DNA from 3 places in the Bradyrhizobium paxllaeri genome. Region 3 is predicted to be linked to each of the others. Evidence: predicted binding sites of a transcription regulator. Region 3 holds the regulator's gene; each other region holds the start of a gene.

Region 1 (5,908 bases), 2.3 Mb from region 3:
CGGTCGATGTGCAGATCAACCGCCTGCGGCGCAAGATCGAGCGCGATCCCGCCAATCCGCTGTTCCTGCAGGCGGTGCGTGGCATCGGCTATCGCCTGGTTGCGTCGCCCTGAGCCAACCATGAGCACGCTCGACACCGGCCTGACGCTCATCCGCAATGCGTCGCAACGCGTCTCCAGGGCCAATGGCTGGATGGGCAACGCGTTCAAGAGCTGGATGCCGACCGGCCTCTACGCCCGCGCGCTCCTGATCATGATCGTGCCGATGGTGATCCTGCAAACGGTCGTGGCGTTCGTGTTCATGGAGCGGCACTGGAACACGGTGACGCGGCGCCTGTCGGCATCCGTGGTGCGGGACATCGCCAGCCTGATCGACGTCTACAAGTTCTATCCGCAGGACAAGGAGCGCGCGCAATTGCGCCTCGTCGGGCAGCGGCTGCAGCTCGTGGTCGATTTTCTCCCGGTCGGCGACATGCCGCAGCCGGGGCCGAAGCCGTTCTTCTCGCTGCTCGACCAGACCCTGTCGTCGCAGATCGGCCGCCAGATCCGCCGCCCGTTCTGGATCGATACCGTCGGCAGGTCCAATCTGGTTGAAATACGCATCCAGCTCGATGACGCCGTGATGCGCGTGTTCGCGGAGCGAAACGCGGCCTACGCCTCCAATTCGGAGATCTTCATCTTCTGGATGCTGGGCACCTCCTCGATCCTCTTGATCGTCGCGGTGCTGTTCCTGCGCAACCAGATCAGGCCGATCCTGCGGCTGGCGGAGGCCGCCGAAAGTTTTGGCAAGGGACGCGAGGTGCCGAACTTCCGCGCGCGCGGTGCACGCGAGGTGCGGCAGGCGGCGCAGGCGTTTATTCAGATGAAGGCACGCGTCGAGCGCTCGATCGAGCAGCGCACCGCGATGCTGGCCGGCGTCAGCCACGATCTGCGCACCATCCTGACCCGCTTCAAGCTCGAGCTCGCGCTGATCGGCGACAGTCCCGAAGTGGACGGCATGCGCAAGGATGTCGACGAAATGGCCGGCATGCTGGAGGCCTATCTCGCCTTCGCGCGCGGCGACAGCGGCGAGATCGCGCAGCCGACCGACATGACGATGGCGCTGGAAGAACTGCGCAGCGATGCCGAACGCCACGGCCACATAGCAACCGTGTCATTCCACGGCCTGCCTGTGGTGACGGTGAAGCCGGCCTCGTTCAAGCGCTGCATCGCCAACCTCGTCTCCAACGCGGCGCGCCATGCCAACACGGTCGCCATTACCGGCCACCGCGATCACCGCTATCTGACCGTGACGGTTGATGACGACGGGCCGGGCATTCCCGTCAATATGCGCGAGGAAGTGTTCAAGCCGTTCCTGCGGCTCGACGATGCCCGCAACCAGGACGAAGGCGGCACGGGCCTCGGGCTCGCCATCGCCCGCGACATCGCCCGCTCGCATGGCGGCGACATCACGCTCGGCGAAAGCCCGATGGGCGGCTTGCGCGCGGCGGTAAGGGTGCCGGTGTAAGAAATCGAACTCTGTAGCCCGGATGGAGCGAAGCGCAATCCGGGGACCGTGCAGCCATCATCGACTTGTCCCGGATTGCGCGGAGCCTGTCATCGGGCGCGCATTCGCGCGACCCGTTAGCTCCATCCGGGCTGCGACGCTTTACTTCTTCGGGATCAGCGCCTTCATCTTTTCCATGTCCTTGACGTTCATCTTCATGCCGCCGGGCATGATGATGTCGCCGGGCTTCTGATCGGCCTTGCAGGCGCCAACCCATTTGGCTTCGATCGTGCTGTTGCTGTCGCGCGCGGCGCCGGCCAGACCACCCTCGCTCTGCGAGCTCGTCTTCACGGTGTAGGCGGAATTGAAGTCGCCGATGATTTCGGCGCGTGACTTGACCGTGATGCCGCCAATACCGCAGACCGAATCGGTGACATAGCCGGTTGCGGTCCTCTGGATATCCTGCTTGGAGCAAATCTCCTTGGCCATCGGCGCCATGGCGGTGCTCATAGCCTTGTCGGTGGTCTCGTCGGTGCACTGCTGCATGGTCATCTCGGGCACCGTGCCGCCGCTCAGCACCTTCATCTCCCACAATCCGGCCTTGCGCATCGGCAATTCCACGGCGACGGCGCCGCTCGCCGGCAACAGGGACAACAAACCGACGGCTGAACAGGATACAAGAAGCAGTCGTCTCATACGTGGGCTCCCCTGAATTCTTCAACGTTATCGTGCGCGCGCGAAGTGACACACGCTTCGCGTGGCGAAAACATGTCCAGCCAGGGAAAGCTTGGAGGTCGCGCTCAGTAAAGCGTACGCAGCGGCCGCTCGGCGGCGCCATAGGGCACCCAGCGGCAGGCAAACGAAACATAGCCGCCGTAATTGGGCTGCACGCCGAGGAATTTCACCACCTTGCCGTAACGGGCGCAGTGATCGACGGCGAGCTGACGGGCATCGGCCTGCCTCGCGAGCGGATAGGCGATGATGCCGCCGGTGTCATTGCCCTTGAACGGCGGCACCGTGTCGATGTCGAACCACTGCGCCTGCGCCGGCGCCCCCGCCAGCATCCCGCCCATGACTACCAGGCACATGGCAATCAGGCTCGCGGCCAGAATTCTTCGCATCGCAGACTCCATTTCGCTCGACTGCCACCATAGTGTGCGCCGATGGCCGTGAAAAGAATGGTTGCAGCACGGGGGCAGACTTGGCTGTCAGGTGTTGCCGCGCTGCACTTGACCTTGTCGGGGCTTCGCGGCACCGTCTCCTGCGTTGGTTTACCGGCGGATTCCCCATGCGCAACCTGTTCACATCCTTGAGAGCCCTCGGCCCGACGGCTGCGGCGCTCGCCCTGCTGGTCTCCGGTCACGCCGCCCAGGCCGCCAATCCGTTGGAGCTGAATTTCGGCCTGTTCGGCCCGAAATATGACGGCCGAGTCGCCGAATGCGAGCGGGCGCTGTCGACCATCGCCTCTCAATTCCAGGAGAAGGAAGGCAAGTTCTGGAATTCGGCGCTCGTGATCACCGGCTTCGGCCGGATCCATGAGACCGCGTTTCGGCCCTGGCAGTCCGACAACATTCCGCGCCGCTACTGCAGCGGCGACGTGATGCTGAGCGACGGCAAGATGCGCAGCGTGCATTACTCGATCATCGAGGATGGCGGCTTTGCCGGCTTCGGCCAGGGCGTCGAATGGTGCGTGACCGGGCTTGACCGAAACTGGGCCTATAGCCCGGCCTGCAGGGCCGCCCGCCCCTGATCCCGGCGTTCATCGGTCCAACCGGCCTGCCCGGATTCGAGATTCTCGAATTTTGTTCTTGAAATGTTCCGGCTCCCTGCTAGGCTCCCGGTAGTCGGGTAGAGGGGCGTTCGATGCACCGGTCTGTTATTATTTCGCGACTTCTGATTTCGTTGGCGCTTGTCGCCGTCACCGCCGGCTTGGCGTCCGCCCAGGACCGCCGGCAGAACGCCCCGGGCGAGTTCGATTTTTATGTCCTGGCCCTGTCATGGTCGCCTTCGTTCTGCGAGGCGGCCGCGGAGCGCGGCAATAGCGGGCGTTCACAAGTCCAGTGCAGCCGCCCCTATTCGTTCGTGGTTCACGGCCTGTGGCCGCAATATGAGCGCGGCTTTCCCGAATACTGCCAGCGGCCGTCGCCGCGGCTCGACCGCAACGTCATGACCTCGATGCTGGACCTGATGCCGGCACCCGGCCTGATCTTCAACGAGTGGGACAAGCATGGCACATGCTCCGGCCTCGGCGCCCGCGCCTATTTCGAAAGCGTCCGCAAGGCGCGCGCCGCGGTAAAAATCCCCGAGGAATTCCTCGATCTGTCCGAGCAGAAGACCATCGCCCCCGGCGATATCGAGACCGCCTTCATCAAGATCAACCCGGGCCTGAGCAGTTCGGCGATTTCGGTGGTCTGCTCGAGCCGGCGCCTGAGCGAGGTGCGGATCTGCCTGAGCAAGGACATGCAATTCCGCGCTTGCGACGAAATCGACCGTCGCGCCTGCCGGCGTGACGAGGTGGTGATGCCGCCGGTGCGGGGCGGCTGAACCCCGCTTCCATCACGCCTGCCCAAGCATAGCAATCCGCCCTGCGCAGACTGGCTACACCTGTCTGCGTCCCGGTCATCCACGGCTTTTATTGTCGTCTGCAAGGTACGTGGATGGCCGGGCCCTTTTCTCGGCCAAAGTTGCGGGTGACGATAACATCATCCAGCGAATAACCACTGATCGAGAAATCGACGCTGCCGCTGCCGTTGTCGACCCGAACGACATCGTTGCCGTCACCTTTGGCAAAATTGATCGCGGAATTATCACCCGTTCCGCTGAGGCAATCGTCACCGGCGCCGCCCGTCACCAGCATCGCAGCAACTCGATTGGAGATGTCACCCCGCCGCTCGCAGCTGTGACGACATGGGTTACTTTCCTCGCCCCAATGTCGTAGTCCCTCTCCTCATGAACTACCGACACGCCTTTCACGCCGGCGGCTTTGCCGACGTCATCAAGCACATCGTGCTGGTGCGCATGCTGACCTATCTGCAGGAAAAGCAGGCGCCGTTTCGCGTCATCGACACCCACGCCGGCGCCGGGCGCTACGATCTCACTGGCGAGGAAGCGCGCCGCGGCGGCGAGTGGCTGACCGGCATTGCGCGGGTGATGCAGGCACGGTTCTCACAAACCGCGCTGCCGCTGATGACCCCCTACCTCGATATCGTCAGGGCATTCAACGCGCCGGGCAAGCTTGAGGCCTATCCGGGATCGCCCTTGATCGTCCGCGCGCTGCTGCGGCCGCAGGACCGGCTGACAGCCTGCGAACTCGAGCCCGGCGCCCGCAAGCAACTGATCGATGCGTTGCGCCGCGACAGCCAGGCGCGGGTGGTCGATCTCGACGGCTGGACTGCGCTACCGGCGTTCGTGCCTCCCAACGAGCGGCGCGGTCTGGTGCTGATCGATCCCGCGTTCGAGCAAAAGGACGAGTTCGAAAGGCTGGGCCGCGCATTCGCCGAGGCCTACGCGAAATGGCCGACCGGCAGCTATCTGATCTGGTATCCGGTGAAGAGCCGTCGCGCCACCGATACGCTGGCGCGGTTGGTCGCAGGCGTCGCCGTTGCCAGCAAGCCGGCCGGGAAATGTCTGCGGCTCGAATTCAGTGTCGCTCCGCAGGAGGCTGGTGGCCCCCTCGCCTCCACCGGGCTTTTGATCGTCAATCCGCCGTGGACGCTTGCGGGTGAGTTGAAGACAATTCTACCCGAACTCGAAAAACCGCTCGGCCAGGGCGGTGCCGGCCGGTTCAGGCTGGAGACGCCCAAGCCTTAAGAGTTACGCCTAAAGCGCCCAGCCTAGAGCGAAAAGTGCGAATGGACCGTAGGCAATTTGCGCGAAACCGTATTATGCTCAAGCCGTTGGGACTGGCTTTACGTTCCGCTTCCGCGAATGGTTGCGGCGGAGTGATCAAGGCCGAACAAAAATCCAGGCCGATCGGTGTCATTGATCCCGATCAACCTAGGTGGCCAAGCTTCCGGCAGTGAATGTCCGGTCGGCCAATACGCGAGGTGCGCGTAGGGGCAGAGCAATACGGGGGAGGAGTTTCCCGATGGCCATGACTGGAACAGTCAAGTTCTTCAACGGAGAACGCGGCTACGGCTTCATCAAGCCCGATGATGGCGGCCGCGATGTGTTCGTTCACATCACCGCCGTCGAACGGGCCGGATTGAAGGATTTGACTGAAGGGCAGCGCATTACGTTCGAGGTCGAACCGGACAAGAAGGGCAAAGGCCCCAAGGCGGTCAACCTGGTGATTTCATCGTGAGCTGATGCTCGCGCGGAACGCGGACTGAAGTCCTGCTGCGACGACGACGCTGGGCACGACACCGCCGCCGCCCAGGGCGTTGAGACTCGCGACGTGACGCACCCTGCTTGAAGGCAAAAA
Region 2 (5,908 bases), 2.2 Mb from region 3:
GCTTTTGGGCGCAGCCCGGTATCTCGCCGAGACCCGAAATTTCGCCGGCGATGCGGTCGTGATCTTCCAGCCGGCCGAGGAGGGCGGGGCGGGCGCCGCCGCCATGATCGAGGACGGGCTGATGGACCGGTTCGGCATCGAGCAGGTCTACGGCATGCATAACGGACCTGGGATTCCGGTCGGTTCCTTCGCCATCCGGCCCGGCCCTGTGATGGCGGCGACCGACTCGATCGACATCAAGATCGAGGGCCTCGGCGGCCATGCCGCGCGCCCGAACAAATGCATCGATTCCGTGCTGGTCGGCTCGCAGCTCATTACCGCGCTGCAGTCGATCGTGTCGCGGACCATCGATCCCCTGGAGTCGGCGGTGATCTCGATCTGCGAGTTCCATGCCGGTAACGCGCGCAACGTCATTCCGCACACCGCCGAACTCCGCGGTACCGTGCGGACGCTGACGGCGGAAGTGCGGGAGACGGTCGAGAAGCGCGTCCGCGAGGTGTGCGAGGGCGTGGCCAAAATGACCGGCGCCAGGATCGACCTGGTTTATGAGCGCGGCTATCCCGTCACCAACAACCACGCCGAGCAGACCGAGTTCGCGACGCAGGTGGCCAAGGAAGTGGCCGGCGCCCAGAACGTCCACGACATGCCGCCGCTGATGGGCGCGGAAGACTTTTCCTACATGCTGGAAGCGCGCCCCGGCGCGTTCATCTTCTGCGGCAACGGCGACAGCGCGGGGCTCCATCACCCCGCCTATGATTTCAACGACGAGGCGATCGTGTACGGGACGTCGTACTGGATCAAGCTGGTCGAAAACAAGCTGGCAGCGGCGTAGAGGTTCTTCAATCTCGATCGCAGCCAACGTTTGATCGCACATCAAGGAAGGCCCGTATCTCCAGTGCGGGCCTTCCTTATTTTCCGTTGACGCGGGATCTCAAGCGACGCGCGCGGCGGATCCGGGATCCAGGCGCGGGTAGGTGGGGTCCCGGCTCTGCATTGCAGCGTTACCGGGTGATGCTTCGCGTCGCCCGGGCTGCAACGCGTCCGGAACACGGATCCAACAAAGCGCTCCCGAATTGCATTATCGATTCACCGGATCAGTCTGTCCGGACGAGAAAAATCTCGTCGACCGTGTCGGCTAACGTTCCCTTCATCCGTCCTTCGAACGAAAGCCACGCCGGCCGGCCATTTGACGGAAGGAGCCCCGATGAAGGTCACACAGCATCTCTGGTTCGCAAAGGATATGGAGGCCGCGATCGGCTTCTACACCTCGCACATCCGCGGTTCGTCGGTGCAGTGGGTTTCGGCCCTGCCGGCCGAGAGCCCGAGCGGTCCCGCCGGCAGCGTCAAGATTGCCGCCTTTACCCTCGGCGACCAGCGCTACATGGCGATCGAGGCGGGTCCGCTCGATCCGTTCAACCACAGCTTCTCCATCATGGTCGAATGCGACACACAGGCCGAGATCGACCGCTTGTGGGACGCCTTGAAAGAGGGCGGCAGGATCGAGCAATGCGGCTGGCTGCAGGACCGCTGGGGCCTGTCCTGGCAGATTGCACCCCGGCGGCTCGGCGAGTTGATGAACGACCCCGACCCGGCGAAAGCCAGGCGCGTGGCGGAGGCCATGCTGAAGATGGTCAAGTTCGACATTGCAGAACTGGAGGCCGCGGCGAGGGGCTAAATGCCTCGCGCGCTGCGAGGAGCGGAGTTTGTTCGGCTCCGGCCGATGGAGCCGCGAGGGTGGTCCATGCGGCGGCGCCGCCGCTGGAAAAAGAGGGTCGAGCGCTGCACGGCGCCGGGGCTGGAGGAGGACCGCGCAGCGCGTCGACCATGTAGGAGCATTATGGCGTGAACCAGAACGTCCCACATTCCCTTGAGAATGCGATTGTGTCGTCCATCAATTAATGGTTGCAGATAGGATTGTCAATTTTTCCCGTTATTTTTCACCAGATATTGCGGCTGCCGGCTTGGCAGAATTCAGGCCGCATGTGCTGATTTTCGCAGCACGCCGGCGGCAATTTTGAGGTCCTGAACGAAGCGCCGGTATTCGCTCGCCCTGGCTTCGGCGTCCGGCAACCGCAGCAGATAGGACGGGTGCACCGTCACCAAGACTTTGGTGCCGTCGTCGAGATCGATCGGGCGGCCGCGGTTCTTGTTGATCGGCGTGATCTTGCCGAACACGCTTTGCGCCGCGGTGGCGCCCATCGCGACAACCAGTTCGGGTTTGATTGCGGCCAGCTCGCGTTCGTACCATTGCCGGCATGCCCTGATTTCCGGCGTGTTCGGCTTCTGGTGCAGACGGATTTTTCCGCGCGGCACGAATTTGAAGTGCTTCACCGCATTGGTGACGTAGACCTTGCGGCGATCGATGCCGGCCTCGTCCAGCGCGCGGTCGAGCATCTGGCCGGCGGGCCCGACGAACGGCTTGCCGGCGAGGTCTTCCTTGTCGCCGGGCTGTTCGCCGACCAGCATGATCCGCGCCGTTTGCGCCCCTTCGCCGAACACCGTCTGGGTGGCATTCTGGTAGAGAGGACAGGCGCGGCAATCGGCGGCTTCCTCGCGCAGCGTCTCGATATCGTCGGCATGTTTGCGGGGCATGTCGTCTGCCTTGTCGCTTGTCTTGTCGTTTGCCTTGGATGGTTCCAGCCGTTTCTGCGGCTTGTGCGGTTCGCTTGCCGCTTTCGCGATCATGGCGCTGGCGGTGCGCCCGGCATCTTCGATCAGGGGTTTAATCAACGAGGCCTCCGGCAGGTTCCTCCAGTACTTCCGGGGCATCTCCTTACTCATCGCCTGCACCTTCAGCCGGGCGGGATTGAAGATGCTGGCGTAGTAGCTGCGCCAGGTTTCCTCCAGCCTGTCAGCGGCCGGGGCCTCGCTTTTGGCAACGCCCGGCGTAATCGAGACGGCGTGGCCGTCCCAATGCGCGCAGACGTCGGGGGTCAGGATCGACCAGGGCATGTCGGCAAAGCGGCGTGCAAAGAACGGCGCGGCCAGTTCGACGATATGGTGCTCCGACTCGAACCAGGCGACGAAATGCGATTTCTGCTCGCGGCCGATTTCGCGGAAGCGGACAAAGGCATGCATCTTGTGCTCGTCGCGGCGCACGGCTTTTGCCATCGCGGTGATTTCGGCCACGTCGGGATCGGTCGCGATCTCGAGCAGGTCGTGATTGCCGCGCAGCCGCCACAGCAGGCGATAGAGCAGGGCGAACCGCTCGGGGTTGCGATGCAGGATCGCGATTTCAGCCAGTTCGACGAATTTTGCCGGTACGTTGAACGTGCCCTGAGGCGGCTCGAGCGGCGGTGTCGTCGGTTCGAACAGTTCGGGCGCATCGCCGGTGATGCGCCAGTTTACATCGGACGGTTTCACATCATTCAGCGCCAGTGCACGCGCTGCCTTGCGCCAGCCGTCGAAATCGGTTTCGCTATCGAGGATGATGTGGTGCATTTCTCTCTCCTTTCGTCATTGCGAGCGAAGCGAAGCAATCCATGCCTCGCACGGGGAAAGATGGATTGCTTCGTCGCTTCGCTCCTCGCAATGACGCCGGTGGTTAAAACCCAAATCCCAATTGCGTCGCCTTCGGCTTGAACCTCTCCTTCAGCCCCGCGCCGTCGAGCAGATGCGGTGAGGGGCGGTAGTCACTTAGCACGATGAACGGTAGCGCCTTCTTCCGCGGGATGTGCAGCCGCGCCAGATCGGCCAGACGGATCGAGGTCAGGCGGCGCGTGGCGATGATGCGGTCGACCGCCCTGGTGCCGAAGCCCGGCACCCGCAACAGGTCCTCGCGGCTGGCGGTGACGACATCGAGCGGGAAGCGGTCGCGATGGCGCAGCGCCCAAGCGAGTTTCGGATCGATGTCGAGCGGCAGCATGCCCTTGGCCTCGTCGACGATCTCACCGGCGTCAAAGCCGTAAAACCGCATCAGCCAGTCGGCCTGGTAGAGCCGGTGTTCGCGGACCAGCGGCGGCGCGACAAGCGGCAGCGCGCGGCTCGCATCCGGGATCGGGCTGAAGGCCGAGTAGTAGACGCGCTTGAGGCGGTAGGAGCTATAGAGATTGGCGCTGGTGTCGAGAATGGTTTTGTCATCGGCGGCATCGGCGCCGATGATCATCTGCGTGCTCTGGCCGGCGGGCGCAAAGCGCGGCGGCTTTGCCTTCTTCGCGGCGTTGCCGTTCTCCCTGGCCTCGTTGAGCCTCAGCCGCAGCCGGCCCATGGTGCGGCGGATCGCGCGCACGTTCTTTTCCGGCGCGAATTTCGCAAGACTGTTTTCCAGCGGCATCTCGATGTTGATGGACAGACGGTCGGCATATTTGCCGGCCTCCGCGATCAGCGCGTCGTCCGCTTCGGGAATGGTCTTGAGATGGATGTAGCCGCGAAAATGATGCTCCTCGCGCAGCTTGCGCGCGACGCTCACCACCTGCTCCATGGTGTAATCCGCGCTGCGGATGATGCCGGAGGAGAGAAACAGGCCCTCGATGTAATTGCGCCGGTAGAAGTCGATCGTCAGCTTCACCACCTCGTCGACCGTGAAGCGGGCACGCGGTACGTTCGAGGAGGTGCGGTTCACGCAATAGAGGCAATCGTAATTGCAGGCGTTGGTGAGCAGCACCTTCAACAGCGAGATGCAGCGCCCGTCCGGCGCGTAGGAATGGCAGATGCCCATGCCCGGCGCGGTCGAGCCGAGGCCCTTGCCGTCGCTGGAATCCCGCTTCTCGGTACCCGAGGAAGCGCAGGAAGCATCGTATTTCGCGGCATCCGCCAGGATTTCCAGCTTACGTTGCAGGTCCATCGTCGAATCCCTTTGATTCCGCTGATGAATCGCCCGGGTGTCGATCCCGATTGACTCTGCCGGGCCTGTTAGCTTTATATTAGAACATATCATGAACAAATGAGCCAGCCGCGGGTTCACACGGGAAGAAGCGGTAAGGCCCAATTTCCGAAGGAGCGGCGCATGAGCACCGCACGCACCAGCACGCTTGCAAGTTTGCGCGGAAGCATCGAGCGCCTGGAGGCGCATGGCGATGCGCATGACCACGCCAGGATTACGCTTGGCCACAAGGCTGCGGACGCGACGTTGTGCGGCGGGCTGGCGGTATCAGCGGTGCATGAAGTGTTCGCCGAGGGCCACCAGAGCGCGACGGCAACGGGCTTCATCGCGGGGCTGGCGGGACGGGTGTCGCCACGCCGGCCGCTGGTCTGGGTGCGGCAGGATTTTTCGGAAATTGAATCGGGTGCGCTGTCGATGAGCGGGCTCTGCGAATTGGGTCTCGACCCGCGGCTGCTCGTGACCGTGCGCGCGCCCGATACCGACGCCGCGCTACGGACTGCCGCCGACGCGCTGGCCTGCGATGCGCTCGGCGCCGTGGTGCTGGAAGTGTGGGGGCAGGCGCGCCAGCTCGATCTCGTCGCCAGCCGAAAACTCACTTTGGCCGCGGCAGCCTCCGGCGTCACTGCATTGCTGCTGCGGATGGCGGCCGAGCCGCGCCCCTCGACGGCGGAGACCAGATGGATCGTGCGCGCGGCGCACTCGCCGCCGGGATCACCGTGGAGCGCCTGGGGCGCGCCGGTGTTCGACGCGCAACTGGTTCGTAACCGTCATGGCCCGGTCGGCCGCTGGATCATGGAATGGAATTGTGATGAGTGCCTTTTCAGAGAACCGTCGGCGTATCCTCAGCCTCTGGCTGCCCCGCCTGCCCATCGACCGCATCCAGCGGCGATGCAAAGCGTCTTCAAGCGCAGCGCGTGAACAAAACTCTAACGACGCGGTCGGTGCGCCCCCTCTCCCGCTTGCGGGGGAGGGTAGGGGTGCTTCCGCGAGTGACACTGTTCGTGTGGAGAGAGCTTCCCCCACGCAGATCGCAACCTTCCCCTCCGTCGTCGTCGCCAAGCAGCACAACGCCATCCTGATCCATTC
Region 3 (5,908 bases):
GCTTAGCACAGCTCGCGCACCGGCTTAAGCGCCGGATTGGGCAGGGGCGTAAATCGCCGTGGCCGTTGCCGAGGCCAGTCGAGTTTTGTAAACGACTGCCATGAATTTGCCGCCCGCGCCCCACTCCGTCGATGCCTTGCTGTTCGACCTCGGCCGTGTCGTGCTCAATATCAGTTTCGACCAGGTGATGGCCTGCTGGGCGGGGCATGCGGGCTGCGCGCCTGCCGACCTCGCCGGCCGCTTTGTCGTCAACGACAGTTTCAAGCATCACGAGACCGGCCGGATCGACGACGCCGCGTTCTTTGCAAACCTGCGCCAGTCGCTCGGCATCGGCATCACCGACGCGCAGTTCCTGGAGGGTTGGAACGCGATCTTCACCGGCGAGATGCCCGGCATTGCACCGCTGTTGGCCGGCGCGGCCAAGCGCCTGCCGCTCTACGCCTTTTCCAACACCAATCCGGCCCATGTCGCGCATTTTTCGCAGGCCTATGCCGGTGTGCTCGGCCATTTCCGCGAGATCTTCCTGTCCTCCAGCATCGGTTTGCGCAAACCCGACGCGGAGGCCTATGATCACGTGATAAAGGCGATCGGCGTGCCGGCGTCGCGGATTCTGTTCTTCGACGATTCAGCCGCCAACATCGAAGGTGCGCGGGCGCGCGGCCTTTCTGCCATCCACGTGACATCGACGGATGACGTGGCCAGGGCACTGACTGCGCTTGGAATCTAGCGCTGGAATTTGACGGAGGTCTGCCCGTGGCCTTGATGCCTGTCGCCGATGCGCTTGCCGCGATCCTTGCCGGCGCTGACGCGTTGCCCGAAGAAATGGTGGCCCTCGATGCCGCCCACCACCGCATCCTCGCGCGCGACGTCGCCGCGCGACGGACGCAGCCACCGCAGGCGATGTCAGCGATGGACGGCTATGCGGTGCGTACGGCGGATGCCGCCGGCGCCGGCGCGCGGCTGAAGGTGATCGGCGAGGTCGCCGCCGGCCGCCCGTTCGAGCGCAAGGTCGGCCAAAGCGAGGCGGTACGGATCTTCACCGGTGGCGTGATCCCCGACGGTGCCGACGCCGTCATCATCCAGGAAGACACGGCAGCCGACGGCGATCACATCACCATCACGGAAGCCGCGGTTCGGGGACGGCACATCCGCGCCGCCGGCGTCGACTTCCGCGAGGGCGACGTGCTGCTCACGCGCGGGCGTTGCCTCAGCGACCGCGACCTGTCGCTCGCCGCCGGCATGAACTACCCGGAGCTTGCGGTGCACCGCCGCCCGAAGGTCGCTGTTCTCGCGACCGGCGACGAGTTAGTGATGCCCGGCGAAAACCCCGGCCCCGGCCAGATCGTCTATTCCAACGGCTATGGCCTGCGGGCGCTGGCCCGCGCCGAAGGCGCCGACGTCGTCGATCTCGGCATCGCCGCCGACACCGTTGCCGCGACCACCGAAGGCATCCGCCGCGCCAGCGAGGCCGACGCGGACATCCTGATCACCATGGGGGGCGCCTCGGTCGGCGACCACGACCTGGTCAAGCGCTCGCTGGAGGCCGAAGGCGTCGCGATGGCGTTCTGGCGGATCGCGATGCGGCCGGGCAAGCCGATGATGCACGGGCGGCTCGGCGCGATGCGGGTGATCGGCCTGCCCGGCAATCCCGTCTCTTCCTATGTCTGCGGCTTCCTGTTTCTGGTGCCGCTGATTCGCGCATTATCGGGCCGCGACCACGTCCATCACGTCAGAGAAAGCGCCCTGCTCGGCCGCGACCTCGCCGCCAACGACCAGCGCGAGGATTATCTGCGCGCGCGCCTCGAGGCGCGCGAAGACGGCACGCTGATCGCTGTGCCGGTGAACCATCAGGACTCCTCGCTCTTGGGGAATCTCGCTGCGGCACAGGCATTAGTGATACGTCCGCCATTCGCGCCGGCGGCGCCCAAGGGCTCGTCGTGCGAGCTGTTGCGGCTGCCGGAATGACGCCACAGGGCGCGTCTCGGACAGAAACCTTGACGCGTTCACCTGAAATTAAGTGGTTGCGGAACACATATCGAACATATAGTGTCCGTTCATGATTTGTTTCGACTGCTGGTGTCTCTGCCTGGGAGTTTGGGCGCTCCCGCCATCTGGGCGCTGAAGATTCGAAACGACGACGCCAACCGGGGAATTGCTCGCGATGCTTACGCGCAAACAGTATGAACTTCTGCGTTTCATCAATGAACGGCTGAAAGAGGCCGGCGTGCCGCCTTCATTCGACGAGATGAAGGACGCGCTCGACCTGCGCTCGAAATCCGGAATCCACCGCCTCATTACGGCGCTGGAGGAGCGCGGCTTCATCCGCCGCCTGCCCAACCGCGCCCGCGCCATCGAAGTCATCAAGCTGCCGGAGCTCGCCGCTGCCGGCAATGGCCGCCGCGGCTTCACGCCGAGTGTGATCGAAGGCACGCTCGGCAAGCGTACAGTGAGCTTGCCCGCCGCCGAGGATGACGGCAATCGCCCGGTCGCGGTGCCCGTGATGGGCCGGATCGCCGCCGGCACGCCGATCGAGGCGCTGCAGACCCGCAGCCACACCATCAGCGTGCCGCCCGATATGCTCGGCTCGGGCGAGCATTACGCGCTCGAAGTACGCGGCGATTCCATGGTCGAGGCCGGCATCCTCGACGGCGACATGGCGCTGATTCAGCGCAACGAGACCGCCGACACCGGCGACATCGTGGTGGCGCTGATCGACGAGGAGGAAGCTACGCTGAAACGCTTCCGCCGCCGCGGCGCCTCCATCGCGCTGGAGCCTGCCAACGCCGCCTATGAAGTCCGCATCCTGCCGCCGAACCGGGTCCGGATTCAGGGCAGGCTGATCGGCCTTTACCGCAAGTACTGAACAATGTGCCGTCCTGCAGACATCCGTAAGAACCCCGGCCGTTCCTCGGCCGGGGTTTTTTGCTGCGGGCGTGGAACCAATGCGCGTTATCGCGTTTGTGAATTTGGCGCAGTGGGTCAGTCGCAGAATTGCCCAGAAACAAGAAAAGACTCTGCGCCATGTCCACTCTGATAGGGGCCTGTGCCTCCTTGAAAGACACGGGTCAGCTATCTCAAATGAGGGAGCCATCCGATGTGTGACTATAGCCTGCATGCTGTGGCTACCCGGCCTGCCCAGGTCGGCGAGACGCTGATCACCACGACGTTCCGCGGTACATCGACCCGCGGCTTTGCGTCGGAACGCGAGCCAGCAGTGGCGGTCTGCATGCTTCCCGGCACCGAACTGGCGTTCGCCGAGGACGTCAAATACGACAACCGCTGGATCTGGACGCGAACCACCGACTGGCGGGTCGGCAAGTTCAATCAGATCGAACCCGAAGTCGCCGACCGTCATCATGACGCGATCGAATTTCCCGATGGAAGCCATGTGCTGGTGACGCAACTTTGCGAAGGCCAGCGCGCGACCGTGCTGCAATTGCCGGTGGTTCAGACCGGTGGCGAGCGTGCACCAAAGGTGACGGAAGCGCGTCCAGCCGCTTCGATCGTGACTGGATAGACGAGACGCGCATGCGATCCGCCGGTTCAGGCCGGCGGATCATGGTGATGTGTTTTTCAAAATCCGACACCGAGGGGGCAACCGGTGGTCAACAAGGTTACATGGCAAAGGGCTGGACGCGTCACCGAGCCCGGACGTTACATGTTCAGATACGGCTGGCTCACGATCACGGCCGAAGATCTTGCGGTCTGGCAGCAATTTCCCGACGCATCGTTCACGCTGGTCAACCTGCCGTCACCTCCCGACGCACCGGAAGAATTCCACCTCGGCGCGTTCGAGATACCGGCCCATCCGTCCAGCCCCCCCATCGACGAGCACTGACGTTCCCTACTCCTCGGCCTGAAGGTCCGCCTCGGCCGGCGTCGCATCGACGGCGCGGGGCGGCACGACGCGCGGGGCCAGAACGTTGGCGTCGGCCTCACCAGCGTCCGCAACGGCGGGCGACCACGGGCGGTCGATCCCTCGCGGTTTCGCCGCCTCGACGACAAATCCGTCGCGGCCTCGCCGCAGCGTCATGGCGCCCTGCCGCCGCAGCCGCTCGGCATCGATCACGGAAGCCGCGCAGGAAGCAGGCGCCTGCCGCAGCGTTACAATCAGCGCCGCGCGCTCGCAATCGTCGGCCAGGGCCTCGGGCCTGAACGCCTGCGCGACCAGGCCGCCGCCGGCGGACGGCATCACGCAGCCGAAATCATCGCAGGAGACGCCTGACGTGAGCGAGGCATCGGCTGCGGTGCGCGCATCGGCATCCGCCGCCAGCCACTCCTTCAAGAGGAAAACGTCCCGAGAGCCCTTGGCCGCGTGCATCAGATGCAGCCTTCCATCCTGGCCGCGGACGCCGACATGGCGGCCGTCGGCGGAGATCAGGATATCCGGCTGCGGCGCCCTCGCCGCCCACAGAGCCGCCGCGAGCACCAGCGCGGCGCCCGACCAGCGCAGCGGCGTGCGCAGCAGGCCAAGCAGGATGATGCCGAGGCTCGCTGCGATCAGCGGGCCGATGCCGAACGCCGGCACCCGGCCGACCGCGCCGGGCAATGCCGCGACCCATTGCGTCACCGCGATCATCCAGTCGATGCCGACGCCCATGAGCGCCCAGAACGGGCGGTCGAAGCCGAACGGCATCGCGACAAGGCCGAGCAGCCCCATCGGCATGACCAGCGCCGACACCACCGGCATCGCCGCGAGATTGGCGAGCACGCCATAGGGCGTGACCCGGTGGAAGTGGAAGGCCGCGTAGGGCGTGGTCGCAAGTCCCGCGACCAGCGAAGCCAGCAGCAGCATGGTGATCTCGCGGCCACCCCACAGCGCCGCGCGGGCGGTTGCGGTGTGATCGGCGGTCGCGAACAGGCGCGGCATGCCGAACTGCACCAGCGCCACCAGCCCAAGCGTGGCGGCAAACGACATCTGGAAACTCGGATGCACCAGCGCTTCCGGCGCAACCATCAGCACGATCAGCGCGGCGACCGCCAGCGTGCGAAACGTAATCGCGCGGCGGTCGACCATGACCGCGATCAGCACCACGGCCGTCATGAAGAAAGAACGTTGCGTCGCGACCTCGGCGCCGGACAGCAACAGATAAAACGCGGCGGCGGCGAGGGCTGCCGCCGCCGACCATTTCTTGATGGCATAGCCGACCGTGAGCACGGGAAACAGCGCGAGCAGCGCCCGCACCGCAAAGAACACGACGCCGGCAACAACGGCCATGTGATAGCCCGATATCGACAGCACATGGCCGAGGCCGGAGATGAACATCGCATCGTTCACCGGCGGCGAGATCGCATCGCGCCGCCCGGTCAACAGCGCCGTCGCAATCGCGCGCTTGTCGCCCTCCAGCGTGGTCCTGATCCGCGCGTCGATGGTGTCGCGCAGGCCCTGCATGAACGCCGAATAGCGCAGGCGCAGCCCGCCGGCTTCCGGCGGCTCGGTGGTCTTGATCGCGCCCATCACGAAGCCGGAGGCGCCGATGCCGGCGAAAAACATGTCGCGGCTGAAATCGTAGCTGCCCGGCCGCACCGGCGAGAGCGGCGGCAACAGCCGAGCCTTCAGTTCGACAAAGCTGCCGACCGGCGGCGCCGTCCCCTTCTTCACCGACAGCCGCACCCGCTCGAGTTTTGTGCTTCCCCGTGCGCTCTCCATGGTGACGACGCGCAGCACAAAACGGTCAGTGCGCTCGCGGATGTCACGCGTTTCGACAAACCCGGTCAGCGACACCGAAAACATCGGCCGCGCCAGCACGCCATGCGCGACCCGCGCGGTCTTCCACGTTGCGATCGCAAAGCCCGCCGCGACGGCGGCGATCATCACTGCGACCGGAAAGAATTTCTGCCGCCGCAACAGCACGGCCACCGCGCCAAGCGCGACCGCCACGATGGCGGCGACCGACAGCACCGGCTC

Evidence for each region. The regulator LexA, encoded in region 3, represses DNA repair genes until DNA is damaged. The targets are predictions, from matches to a motif close to TGTTCNNNNTGTGTTCNG.
Region 1: a site for LexA is predicted at 3,289-3,306, ahead of LMTR21_RS32740 (ribonuclease T2 family protein). Genes of this name have one in related genera too.
Region 2: a site for LexA is predicted at 4,864-4,881, ahead of LMTR21_RS11185 (putative DNA modification/repair radical SAM protein). Genes of this name have one in related genera too.

The regions. Positions count from the first base shown of each region.
Region 1 is NZ_CP042968.1:6,847,200-6,853,107, forward strand. It holds gene LMTR21_RS32715 (response regulator) at 1-113, shown strand, start outside; gene LMTR21_RS32720 (ATP-binding protein) at 121-1,506, shown strand; gene LMTR21_RS32725 (DUF3617 domain-containing protein) at 1,648-2,181, opposite strand; gene LMTR21_RS32730 (hypothetical protein) at 2,286-2,606, opposite strand; gene LMTR21_RS32735 (hypothetical protein) at 2,774-3,235, shown strand; gene LMTR21_RS32740 (ribonuclease T2 family protein) at 3,349-4,029, shown strand; gene LMTR21_RS32745 (hypothetical protein) at 4,118-4,342, opposite strand; gene LMTR21_RS32750 (23S rRNA (adenine(2030)-N(6))-methyltransferase RlmJ) at 4,435-5,295, shown strand; gene LMTR21_RS32755 (cold-shock protein) at 5,573-5,788, shown strand.
Region 2 is NZ_CP042968.1:2,383,573-2,389,480, forward strand. It holds gene LMTR21_RS11170 (M20 aminoacylase family protein) at 1-832, shown strand, start outside; gene LMTR21_RS11175 (VOC family protein) at 1,205-1,675, shown strand; gene LMTR21_RS11180 (UdgX family uracil-DNA binding protein) at 1,972-3,441, opposite strand; gene LMTR21_RS11185 (putative DNA modification/repair radical SAM protein) at 3,545-4,783, opposite strand; gene LMTR21_RS11190 (ImuA family protein) at 4,946-5,740, shown strand; gene LMTR21_RS11195 (Y-family DNA polymerase) at 5,631-5,908, shown strand, end outside.
Region 3 is NZ_CP042968.1:4,595,152-4,601,059, forward strand. It holds gene LMTR21_RS21945 (HAD family hydrolase) at 101-727, shown strand; gene LMTR21_RS21950 (molybdopterin molybdotransferase MoeA) at 754-1,965, shown strand; gene lexA (transcriptional repressor LexA) at 2,162-2,863, shown strand; gene LMTR21_RS21960 (hypothetical protein) at 3,095-3,517, shown strand; gene LMTR21_RS21965 (hypothetical protein) at 3,659-3,838, shown strand; gene LMTR21_RS21970 (ComEC/Rec2 family competence protein) at 3,845-5,908, opposite strand, start outside.